DNA from 3 places in the Streptomyces sp. NPDC028928 genome. Region 1 is predicted to be linked to each of the others. Evidence: riboswitches for the same ligand, from Rfam matches in the RefSeq annotation. Region 1 holds a riboswitch; each other region holds the start of a gene.
The links. A riboswitch is a leader RNA that binds a small molecule or an ion and turns the genes downstream of it on or off. The one in region 1 is predicted to bind cobalamin.
Positions count from the first base shown of each region.

Region 2: another riboswitch for cobalamin. It lies ahead of nicT (Nickel transporter NicT); the one in region 1 lies ahead of ACZ4U1_RS37530 (CbtB domain-containing protein).
Region 3: another riboswitch for cobalamin. It lies ahead of ACZ4U1_RS39415 (cobalamin biosynthesis protein); the one in region 1 lies ahead of ACZ4U1_RS37530 (CbtB domain-containing protein).

Region 1 covers NZ_JBVHVI010000023.1:1,982-5,232, forward strand. The annotation lists gene ACZ4U1_RS37520 (superoxide dismutase) at 284-931, shown strand; gene ACZ4U1_RS37525 ((2Fe-2S) ferredoxin domain-containing protein) at 1,105-1,482, shown strand; cobalamin riboswitch at 1,604-1,725, shown strand; gene ACZ4U1_RS37530 (CbtB domain-containing protein) at 1,762-1,983, shown strand; gene ACZ4U1_RS37535 (CbtA family protein) at 2,006-2,758, shown strand; gene ACZ4U1_RS37540 (hypothetical protein) at 2,845-3,183, shown strand; gene ACZ4U1_RS37545 (histidine phosphatase family protein) at 3,202-3,251, opposite strand, start outside.
Region 2 covers NZ_JBVHVI010000008.1:384,345-387,595, forward strand. The annotation lists gene ACZ4U1_RS21590 (nucleoside hydrolase) at 1-579, shown strand, start outside; gene nicT (Nickel transporter NicT) at 576-1,658, opposite strand; cobalamin riboswitch at 1,687-1,871, opposite strand; gene ACZ4U1_RS21600 (glycoside hydrolase family 13 protein) at 2,068-3,251, shown strand, end outside.
Region 3 covers NZ_JBVHVI010000027.1:23,582-26,832, forward strand. The annotation lists gene ACZ4U1_RS39410 (cobyric acid synthase) at 1-209, opposite strand, end outside; gene ACZ4U1_RS39415 (cobalamin biosynthesis protein) at 206-1,150, opposite strand; cobalamin riboswitch at 1,263-1,404, opposite strand; gene ACZ4U1_RS39420 (hypothetical protein) at 1,533-1,760, opposite strand; gene ACZ4U1_RS39425 (inorganic phosphate transporter) at 1,795-3,051, opposite strand; gene ACZ4U1_RS39430 (lysozyme) at 3,195-3,251, opposite strand, start outside.

The DNA of each region.
Region 1 (3,251 bases):
TCCTCCTGTGGTGAGAGCCGGAAGGACACGACACCAACGGACTCATGTCCCTCGTACGGCTGCAACTCCGAACGGGGGACGACCCAGTGGGGACAAGGGATACACGCTCCGTCATTACTCATTTCGGGTGACGGCGCCCATCCCTCGTGAGAGTGATCCGCGACCGACCGGGGTGTCGGGGGGCGAGGCGGGTCCTAGGACCAAGGGCTGATCGGCAGTCAGAATCTCCTGCTGTTAACGTGCACCTGCAAGTCATTCGCAATAATGTCGGAGGACGTTGGACATGGCGCTGTACACGCTCCCGGAGCTTCCCTACGACTACTCGGCGCTCGCGCCGGTCATCAGCCCGGAGATCATCGAGCTGCATCACGACAAGCACCACGCGGCCTACGTGAAGGGCGCGAACGACACCCTGGAGCAGCTCGCCGAGGCGCGGGAGAAGGAGGCGTGGGGCTCCGTCAACGGGCTGGAGAAGAACCTGGCCTTCCACCTCTCCGGGCACATCCTGCACAGCATCTACTGGCAGAACATGACCGGCCCGAAGGAGGGCGGCGGCGAGCCCCTGGCCGCCGACGGTGTGGGCGAGCTGGCCGAGGCGATCAAGGAGTCCTTCGGCTCCTTCGCCGCTTTCAAGACCCAGCTGTCCAAGGCCGCGGCCACCACCCAGGGTTCGGGCTGGGGCGTGCTCGCCCACGAACCGCTGAGCGGGCGCCTGATCGTGGAGCAGGTCTACGACCACCAGGGCAACGTCGGCCAGGGCGCCACCCCGATCCTGGTCTTCGACGCCTGGGAGCACGCCTTCTACCTGCAGTACCGCAACCAGAAGGTGGACTTCATCGAGGCGATGTGGCAGGTCGTCAACTGGCAGGACGTAGCCCGCCGTCACGAGGCCGCCAAGTCCCGCGCGAACGTGCTGCTGCTCGCGCCGTGACGCCGTAGCCCCTTCCGTACGGTGGGTCCGGGTGACGGGGGTGTCACCCGGGGATGACATGATGACCGCGACGTGAGGAGACGGCGGGGCGGATCTCCCGGGTCCCCCGGGTATCCCGGGGTCTCCTGGACCTTCCGGATCGCCCGGATCTGCCGGGGAGGGGATGGGTGGGCGTGTCCGAAAGGCCGACGGACGGGACAGCGGGCGCACCGGTGCCCTGCCGGGTCGTCGTGTGCCGGGACTGCTGCTGCGGCAGCCCCAAGGTGACCGGCGACCACGCGGCGCAGACCGCGCGGTTGCGGGCGGAGGTGCCCGTGCGCATCTCCGACTGCCTCGACGTGTGCGACCAGGCCAACGTCATCGTCGTACAGCCCTCCACGGCCGGCCGGGCCGCCGGCGCGCGGCCCGTCTGGCTGGGGCTCGTCAACGACCCGGAGGCGACCGAGGACATCGTCGGCTGGGTGCGCGCCGGCGGCCCCGGCGTGGCACCGCGCCCGGACATCCTCGACCTGTACGCCTTCACGCCCCCGCGCCGGCACGGGGAACCCTGAGCCTGGGGCGGACACGCCTTCCCCGGCAGGCACGCCTTTCCCGGCAGTCCTCCGTCCGGCACGAGAGGAAGATCACCCGGCCGGAGGCGGTCTTGGCCGGAGGCCGGTCGCGCGGTACGGTCTCTGCGATATCGACGACGGTACGACGGAAGCCGGTGGGAATCCGGCACGGTCGCGCCACTGTATGCGCCACCCGCAAGGGTGTTCGTGAGTCAGACCCGTGGCCGTCGTCCTGTGCACCACCGAGATGGGACGCGAACTCCCAGAGGAGGTTCTGCCATGGCGCAGACCGTCGCCCAGCCGACAGCCACCACTCCCGCCGTCCCCGCCAAGCTGCCGCTGAAGGCGGTAGCTCCCTGGGCGGTCTTCTTCGGCATCCTGATGCTGGTCCTGCTCTACTTCGTCGGCGCCGAGCAGGGCGCCACCTCCGTGTTCAACGGCACGGACGTCCACGAATGGGTGCACGACGCCCGCCATCTGCTCGGTTTCCCCTGCCACTGACGCGAGGGGACTCCGCTCACTCATGAATTCCGCAACCGTACGGAACCTTCTCGTACGGGGCATGCTCGCCGGCCTCGCGGCCGGCGTGCTCGCCCTGATCGCGGCCTACTTCCTCGGTGAACCGAACGTCGACAAGGCGATCGGCTTCGAGGACGCCCACGCCCACGAGCACGAGGTGGAAGTCGTCTCGCGCTCCTTGCAGTCCACCGCGGGACTCGCCACCGGCGTCCTAGTCTACGGGGTCGCCTTCGGCGGCATCGCCGCACTCGCCTTCTGCTTCGCGCTCGGCCGGGTCGGCCGCTTCGGCCCGCGGGCGACCGCGCTGCTGCTGTCGGGCTGCGCGCTGCTCACCGTGTACGTCGTGCCGTTCCTGAAGTACCCGGCCAACCCGCCGTCGGTCGGCGACCCCGACACCATCGGCAAGCGGACCACCCTGTACTTCCTGATGATGCTGCTCGGCGTCCTGCTGGCGGTCGGCGCCACCCTCCTCGGCAAGCGCCTGGCACCCGTCCTGGGCACCTGGTGGGCGACCGTGGCCGCGGTGGCCGCGTTCGCCGTCGTCATCGGCCTCGCCTACGCGTTCCTCCCGGTCGTCAACGAGGTGCCGAGCGACCTCCCGGCCACCCTGCTGTGGCGGTTCCGCCTGTCCGCGCTGGCCGTCCAGGCCGTCCTGTGGGGCGGATTCGGCCTCGCTTTCGGCGAGTTGGCGGAGCGGCTGGTGAACCCGAGGCCGGAGCCGGCCGCGAGGAGGGGAGCGGTCCCGGCCGCGCGCTGACTCCTTCCGGACAACAGAGGGCCCTCCGGAACCATCCGGGGGCCCTCTGGCGTTCCCCGGACACCGGCGATCAGCGGAGGAACCGAGTGGCCAGACACCCCCAGCCGCGCCGCATCACCCTCGGCGGCCGCGAAGCGGTCGCCCTCACCCCGGAGGAGTACGAGCGGCTGGTCGCCAGCCGACGGCAGATCGGAGGCCAGAGCGCCCGGGTGCGGGTCCTCGCCCAGCAGGCGAAGCGCACCGAACGGCTCCTGCGCGACCTTCAGACGCTGATAGACACCCGCGGGGACGCCTGCCGCGAAGAGGCCCAGCGGCCGGAGCCGGCCTGCCCCGACGCCGCGTCCGCGGAGGGTGGCACCGAGGCGGCATGCCTGCGCTGCGCGCTGGCGGCGCTGCTCCGCCGACACCGGAACCCGGCCTCCTGAACCACCCGTCTCGAAAGGTCAGTCGGGCTCCGGCGCGGACAGCGGACGTCCCAGCCGTAGATTCCAAC
Region 2 (3,251 bases), on a different contig from region 1:
CTGACGAACATCGCCCTGCTCCTGCGCACCCACCCGGAGGTGACCCGGAACATCGAGCGGATCGTGTTCATGGGCGGCGCGGTGGAGGTCGGGAACGCCACGCCGGTCGCGGAGTTCAACGTCTGGCACGACCCGGAGGCCGCGGCGATCCTGCTCACGGCCGGGGTGCCGATCACGATGTACGGCCTGGACGTCTTCCGGCAGGTCATCGTGGACAGTGACGAGGTGCACCGGCTGCGGACGAGCAGCGAGCCCGGCACCCGCCTGGCCGGTGAACTCCTCGCCCACCGGCCGGCCCACCAGGGCGAGCCGCCGGAGGCCGAGGAGGCGGGCGGCCTCGGCGACGCGGGCGCGGTGTGCGCGGTCGCCGACCCGCAGGGCATCACCACCAGCCTCCTCCCGGTCGAGGTCTCCCTCGCCCCCGGCCCGACCCGCGGCCAGACCATCGTCGACCGCCGGCCCCGGCTGGGCGAGTCGGAGATCCACGAGGGCGGCCGCGAACGGGCGCTGGTCGACGTGGCGTTGGAGGTCGACGTCGACCGGTACGTGAAGCTGTACCTGGAGACGGTGGAACGCTAGTCGGCGGGCGTGGCGGGGGCCGACCAGCGTTCCTCCACGCGGGCCAGTCGCCAGTACGTCAGCGCCGCCGCCCACACCACCACGAACAGGCCGACGATGAGGTAGCCGACGTTGTCGAGGTCGAGGCCGGCGATCCAGCCGGTCACGGCGTCGTGCAGGGCGAACTTCTCGTGCAGGACGCCGACCAGTTCGATGGTGCCGATGAAGAAGGCGACGGCGATGGACAGGCCGGTGATGGCGAGGTTGTAGAAGACCTTGCGGACGGGGTTGGCGAACGCCCACTGGTAGGCGAAGTTCATGAACGTGCCGTCCAGGGTGTCGAACAGGCTCATCCCGGCCGCGAAGAGGAGGGGCAGGCAGAGCACCGCGTACCAGGGCAGGCCGGCTGCCGCGCCGGAGCCCGCCATCACCATCAGCGTGACCTCGGTGGCCGTGTCGAAGCCGAGGCCGAAGAGGAAGCCCAGCGGGTACATCTGGCCGGGGCGGGAGACGGACCTGGTGAGGCGGCCGAGGATCCGGTTCATGAAGCCCCGTGAGTCCAGGTGCTGTTCCAGCTCCTGCTCGTCGTACGCGCCCGCGCGCATCGCCCGGAACACCTTCAGGATGCCCACCAGGGCGACCAGGTTCAGGGCGGCGATGAGGTAGAGGAACGTGCCGGAGATCGTCGTACCGAGGAAGCCGAGCACCTGGTGGGTGGTGGAGCCCTCGTTCATCACCTTGCCGGCCAGCGAGGTGCCGCCCGCGATCAGCAGCGCCAGCAGGACGACGACGCTGGAGTGGCCGAGCGCGAACCAGAAGCCCACCGACACCGGCCGCTTGCCGTCGGCCATCAGCTTGCGGGTGGTGTTGTCGATGGCGGCGATGTGGTCGGCGTCGAAGGCGTGCCGCATGCCGAGGGTGTAGGCGGTGATGCCGAGGCCGACACCGAAGACGTCGGTGCCGACCTTGTAGTGCCGGGGGGCGACGAGGAGGTAGAGGATCCCGAAGGCCACGACGTGCAGGGCGACGATCACCGCCATCAGGCCCGCCGTCTTGACGGTGTCCTCGCGTCGCCAGCGGAAGGTTGCGGCATCGGCCATCGGTTCATGCTCCAGCACCTCGTGGATCACTTCATGAGCTGCCGTGGCCGGTCTCCTGGCTTACGGGTGCCGCGTCCGCCGTCCCTGCCTTCCCGGTCGTAGGACCAGTGGCCCGGCGGTGTGCCGGACGGAACGGGAACTCCCCGATCACAGTGGCGAGGGCCGCGTCGACCTTGCATCGACTTCCCGAGCACCACGGCCCGCCCACCGTAGAGGGGCACGCGGTTTCCCGCATAGCTGCGCACCCGCGCAGGTATCCAAGATCACAGGCGGTCCCCGCCACCGGTGACGCGCGGACACAGGGCCTGTTGGGGCACTGCACGGCCTGACCACCCGCGAAAAGGTTGCCTTTCCGGGCAAGGTGGACAGATACAGATTCCGTACTGTCGTCCGTCCCAGGGGAGCCCGTATGGCAGACCACTCGCCGGACCTCTCACCCAGAAACCCCGACTGGTGGCGCCAGGCCGTCATCTACCAGGTCTATCCGCGCAGTTTCGCCGACGCCGACGGAGACGGCCTCGGCGACCTCAGGGGCATCGCCCAGCGGCTGGGCCACCTCGCCACGCTCGGCGTGGACGCCCTGTGGCTGAGCCCCTTCTACCCCTCCGAACTCGCCGACGGCGGCTACGACGTCATCGACCCCCGCGGGGTCGACGAACGCCTCGGCACCCTGGACGACTTCGACGCCCTGGTCGCCGAGGCGCACCGGCTCGGCCTCAAGGTCGTCGTGGACATCGTCCCCAACCACACCTCCCACCTGCACCCCTGGTTCCAGGAGGCGTTGCGCGCCGGACCCGGCTCCGCCGCCCGGGACCGGTACGTCTTCCGGCCCGGCCGCGGTGCGCACGGCGAACTCCCGCCCACCGACTGGCAGTCAGTGTTCGGCGGCAGCGCCTGGCGGCGGGTGCCCGACGGGGAGTGGTACCTCCACCTCTTCGCCCCCGAACAGCCCGACCTCAACTGGGACAACGAGGAGGTCCGCGCCGACTTCCGCACCACCCTGCGGTTCTGGTCCGACCGGGGCGTGGACGGCTTCCGCGTCGACGTCGCCCACGGCCTGGCCAAGGACCTCACCGAGCCGCTGCGGGACGTCGGCGACATCGGCGCGACCGGCGAGGACGCGCTGCCCCTGGTCCCGCCGGGCAGCCACCCGTACTGGGACCGGGACGAGGTCCACGAGATCTACCGCGACTGGCGCAAGATCTTCGACGCCTACACCCCGCCGCGCATGGCCGTCGCCGAGGCCTGGGTGCCGGGCGCCCGCCGCGCCCTGTACGCCCGGCCCGACGAACTCGGCCAGGCCTTCAACTTCGAGTACCTGGAGGCACGCTGGGACGCCGAGGAACTGCGGGACGTCATCACCGGCTCGCTGGCCACGGCCCGGGCGGCCGGGGCCTCCGCCACCTGGGTGCTGTCCAACCACGACGTCGTACGCCACGCCTCCCGGCTGATGCTGCCGGCCGGCACCGATCCGGCCGCCTGGCTGCTCGCCGACGGCGCGGCGCCCGCGGTCGACACGGCGGCCGGGCTGCGCCGGGCCCGGGCCGCGACCCTGCTGATGCTGGCGCTGCCCGGCTCGGCCTACCTCTACCA
Region 3 (3,251 bases), on a different contig from region 1:
GGCTCGAGCCGGCAGGCCTGCGCCTGCATCGCCTGAGCCCGCCCGATCTCCGCGCCCTCGCGCGTGACGAACGAGTTCAACGACATGTTCTGCGCCTTGAACGGCGCGACCTTGACACCCTGGCGTACCAGCCAGCGGCAGATGCCGGCCGTCACGACGCTCTTGCCGGCGTCGGAGGTGGTGCCGGCGACGAGGAGACCACCGTTCACTTCCCGCGTCCTTTCAGGAGCCGGCGTGCGGCGAGCGTGCCGGCGAGGGCGAGCAGGCCGACACGGCGGGAGAGCCGTACGGCCCGGTCGATGTCGGTGACCCGGACCGGCCGTCCGGCGGCGCCGTTGAGCACGGGCCGGTGTTCGGTACGGCCGCCGTAGGAGAGCGTCCCGCCCAGGCGTACGCCGAGCGCACCCGCGAAGGAGGCCTCCACGGGACCGGCGTTGGGGCTCGGGTGCTTGCGCGCGTCGGCCTTCCAGGCGCGCAGGGCACCCCGCGGATCCGGTCCGGCCGCGGCGGCGAGCACGGCGGTCAGCCGGGCCCCCGGCCAGCCGGCGACGTCGTCGAGGCGGGCGGAGGCCCAGCCGAAGCGCCGCAGACGGGGGGACTTGTGACCCACCATCGCGTCCAGGGTGTTGACCGCCCGGAACCCGAGGAGCCCCGGGACCCCGGCCACGGCACCCCAGACGAGGGCGCCGACCACGGCGTCCGAGGTGTTCTCGGCGACCGACTCGACCACGGCCCGGGCGATACCGTCGGCGTCCAGCGCCTGCGGGTCCCGGCCGCACAGATGGGGCAGCCGGGCCCGGGCGGCCTCGACGTCCCCGGCCTCGAGGGCGCGTCCGATGGTGCGGGCCTCGCGGGCGAGCGAGGTGCCGCCGACCACGGCCCAGGTGGCGGCGGCGGTCAGCGCCACGGAGGCGGTGCGGGAGGGGCGTACGGCACGCGCGGCGAATGCGCCGAGAGCGACGGCGCCACCGGCGCACACGGCGGTGTGCAGGGCGCCCCAGCCGCGGTGGTCGTGCCACAACGCGCCTTCCACGGCCCCGGCCGCCCGGCCGAACGCGGCGACCGGGTGCCCGCGGCGGGGATCGCCGAGGAGCAGGTCACCGAGGACGCCGGCGGCGGCGCCGTACGCGTATGTGCGATCGGCACCCATCGGCTCAGCCGGCCGTGGGCGCAGGAACGGGCCCGGTAGGCCTGGTGCTGGTCCTCGATCGGCAGCCGAGCATGGCGATATGTGTCCTCACTCAGGGTGTCCGCGCCCTGGTTCGACGTGAATCGGCGGTGAGAGTTCCTGGCTCCCGGGGGGTTCTTCCCCGGTGACAGTGGCGGGACCGCGCCGGATTCGCACCGGCTTCCTCTCCTGCCGCCGTACATGGCCTGGGCAGTCCACCACGCGCCCGGAACGGCCGTCAACTTGCCTTTGACCTGCGTGGGGAGAGTGTGCCGATCCCCACACCGTGGGGTGTGCGGGGTCTGCCGGAGTACGGCAGAGGCTCCCCCGCGCGACACGCGCGGGGGAGCCTCTGTGGGTGTGGTCAGGCCTTGGCCACGATCAGGTTGATGCCGTACGCCACCGCCGCCGCGCAGGCCGCGAAGCAGAGGTAGGCGCCGGTGACGGCGAGGGCGGCGGAGCCACCCTGTGCCACGGCCTTCTCGCGCCGGTTCAGGCCCGCGATGCCGAGGGTGAACAGGGTCACCAGGGCCACGGTGACCCCGAGGCTGACGCCGAAGACGGAGCCGAGGGCCGCCCAGTCGATCTTCATGGGGATGCTTCCTTCAGTAACCGTGTGCTCGGGGTCAGACCGCGGCGGCCGGCGGGGTGGCCGGGGCGGCGGCGGGGGCCGGCTCGGTGGCCGGGGCGGGGATGGTGGCCGTCAGGTCCTCGGTGATCGTGCCCGCGGGCGGCGGGGTCACGGCGGCGATGGCGGCGGTGACGACACCGACGGGCTCCGTGGTCTCCTCGACCACGTTGGTGTGGTCGACGACCTCGCGGCGGGAGATCTTCCAGATCGCGGCGGACGCGGCGACCAGGAAGACGGCGACGACGGCGGTGCCCCAGTCACCCAGGTCGGTGACGGCCTCGGCGCCCGCGCCGACCAGCGCGGCGGCCGGGAGGGTGAGCGCCCAGGCGATGAACATGCGGGTCGCGGTGGACCAGCGGACCACACCGCCCTTGCGGCCCAGGCCCGCGCCCATCACCGAGCCGGAGACGACATGCGTGGTGGAGAGGGAGAAGCCGAGGTGGGAGGAGGCCAGGATGGCGGTCGCGGCGCTGGTCTGCGCGGCGAAGCCCTGGCGCGGCTCCAGGTCGGTCAGCCCCTTGCCCATGGTGCGGATGATGCGCCAGCCGCCGATGTAGGTGCCGAGCGCGATGGCCAGGCCGGCGGAGAGGATCACCCAGGTGGGAGGGTTCGAGCCGGGGGCGATCGAGCCGCCCGCGACGAGGGCCAGGGTGATGATGCCCATCGTCTTCTGGGCGTCGTTGGTGCCGTGCGCGAGGGAGACCAGGCCGGCGGAGGCGATCTGGCCGGCGCGGTAGCCCTTGCGGGTGGCCTCGCCGTCGGCGGTGCCGCCGATGCCGTAGGAGAACCGGGTGGCCAGCAGCGAGGCGAGGCCCGCCACGACCGGCGCGGCGACGGCCGGGAGCAGCACCTTGGTGACCAGGACGTCACCGTGGACGGCGCCGAAGCCGGCGGAGGCGACGGTGGCGCCGACCAGGCCGCCCATCAGGGCGTGCGAGGAGCTGGAGGGCAGGCCCACCAGCCAGGTCAGCAGGTTCCAGAGGATCGCGCCGACCAGGGCGGCGAAGATGACCTCGGGACGGATGCCGGTCTCGTCGACGAGACCCTTGGAGATCGTGTTCGCGACCTCCACGGAGAGGAAGGCGCCCACAAGGTTGAGGACGGCGGACATGGTCACCGCGATCTTCGGCTTCAGGGCGCCTGTGGAGATGGTGGTGGCCATCGCGTTCGCGGTGTCGTGGAAACCGTTCGTGAAATCGAACGCGAGAGCGGTTACCACCACTATCGCGAGGATCAGCGAGAAGCTTTCCATTTACCCAGGCAATCGTTCGAGGTCATTGGCTGGACGAACGTAGGCAACCTGGGTGAACGGAAGATGAACTGAGGCGGGCGTGAGGGTGTCAGTAACGCGCGTACGAGACTCCGCTTTGCTCTCTCGGCCCAGGCGCCCCTTGGCTAGCGGCCCCGGGCCAGGATCCGCAGCCGGCTCAGGGGGCCGTTGAAGAGATTCTG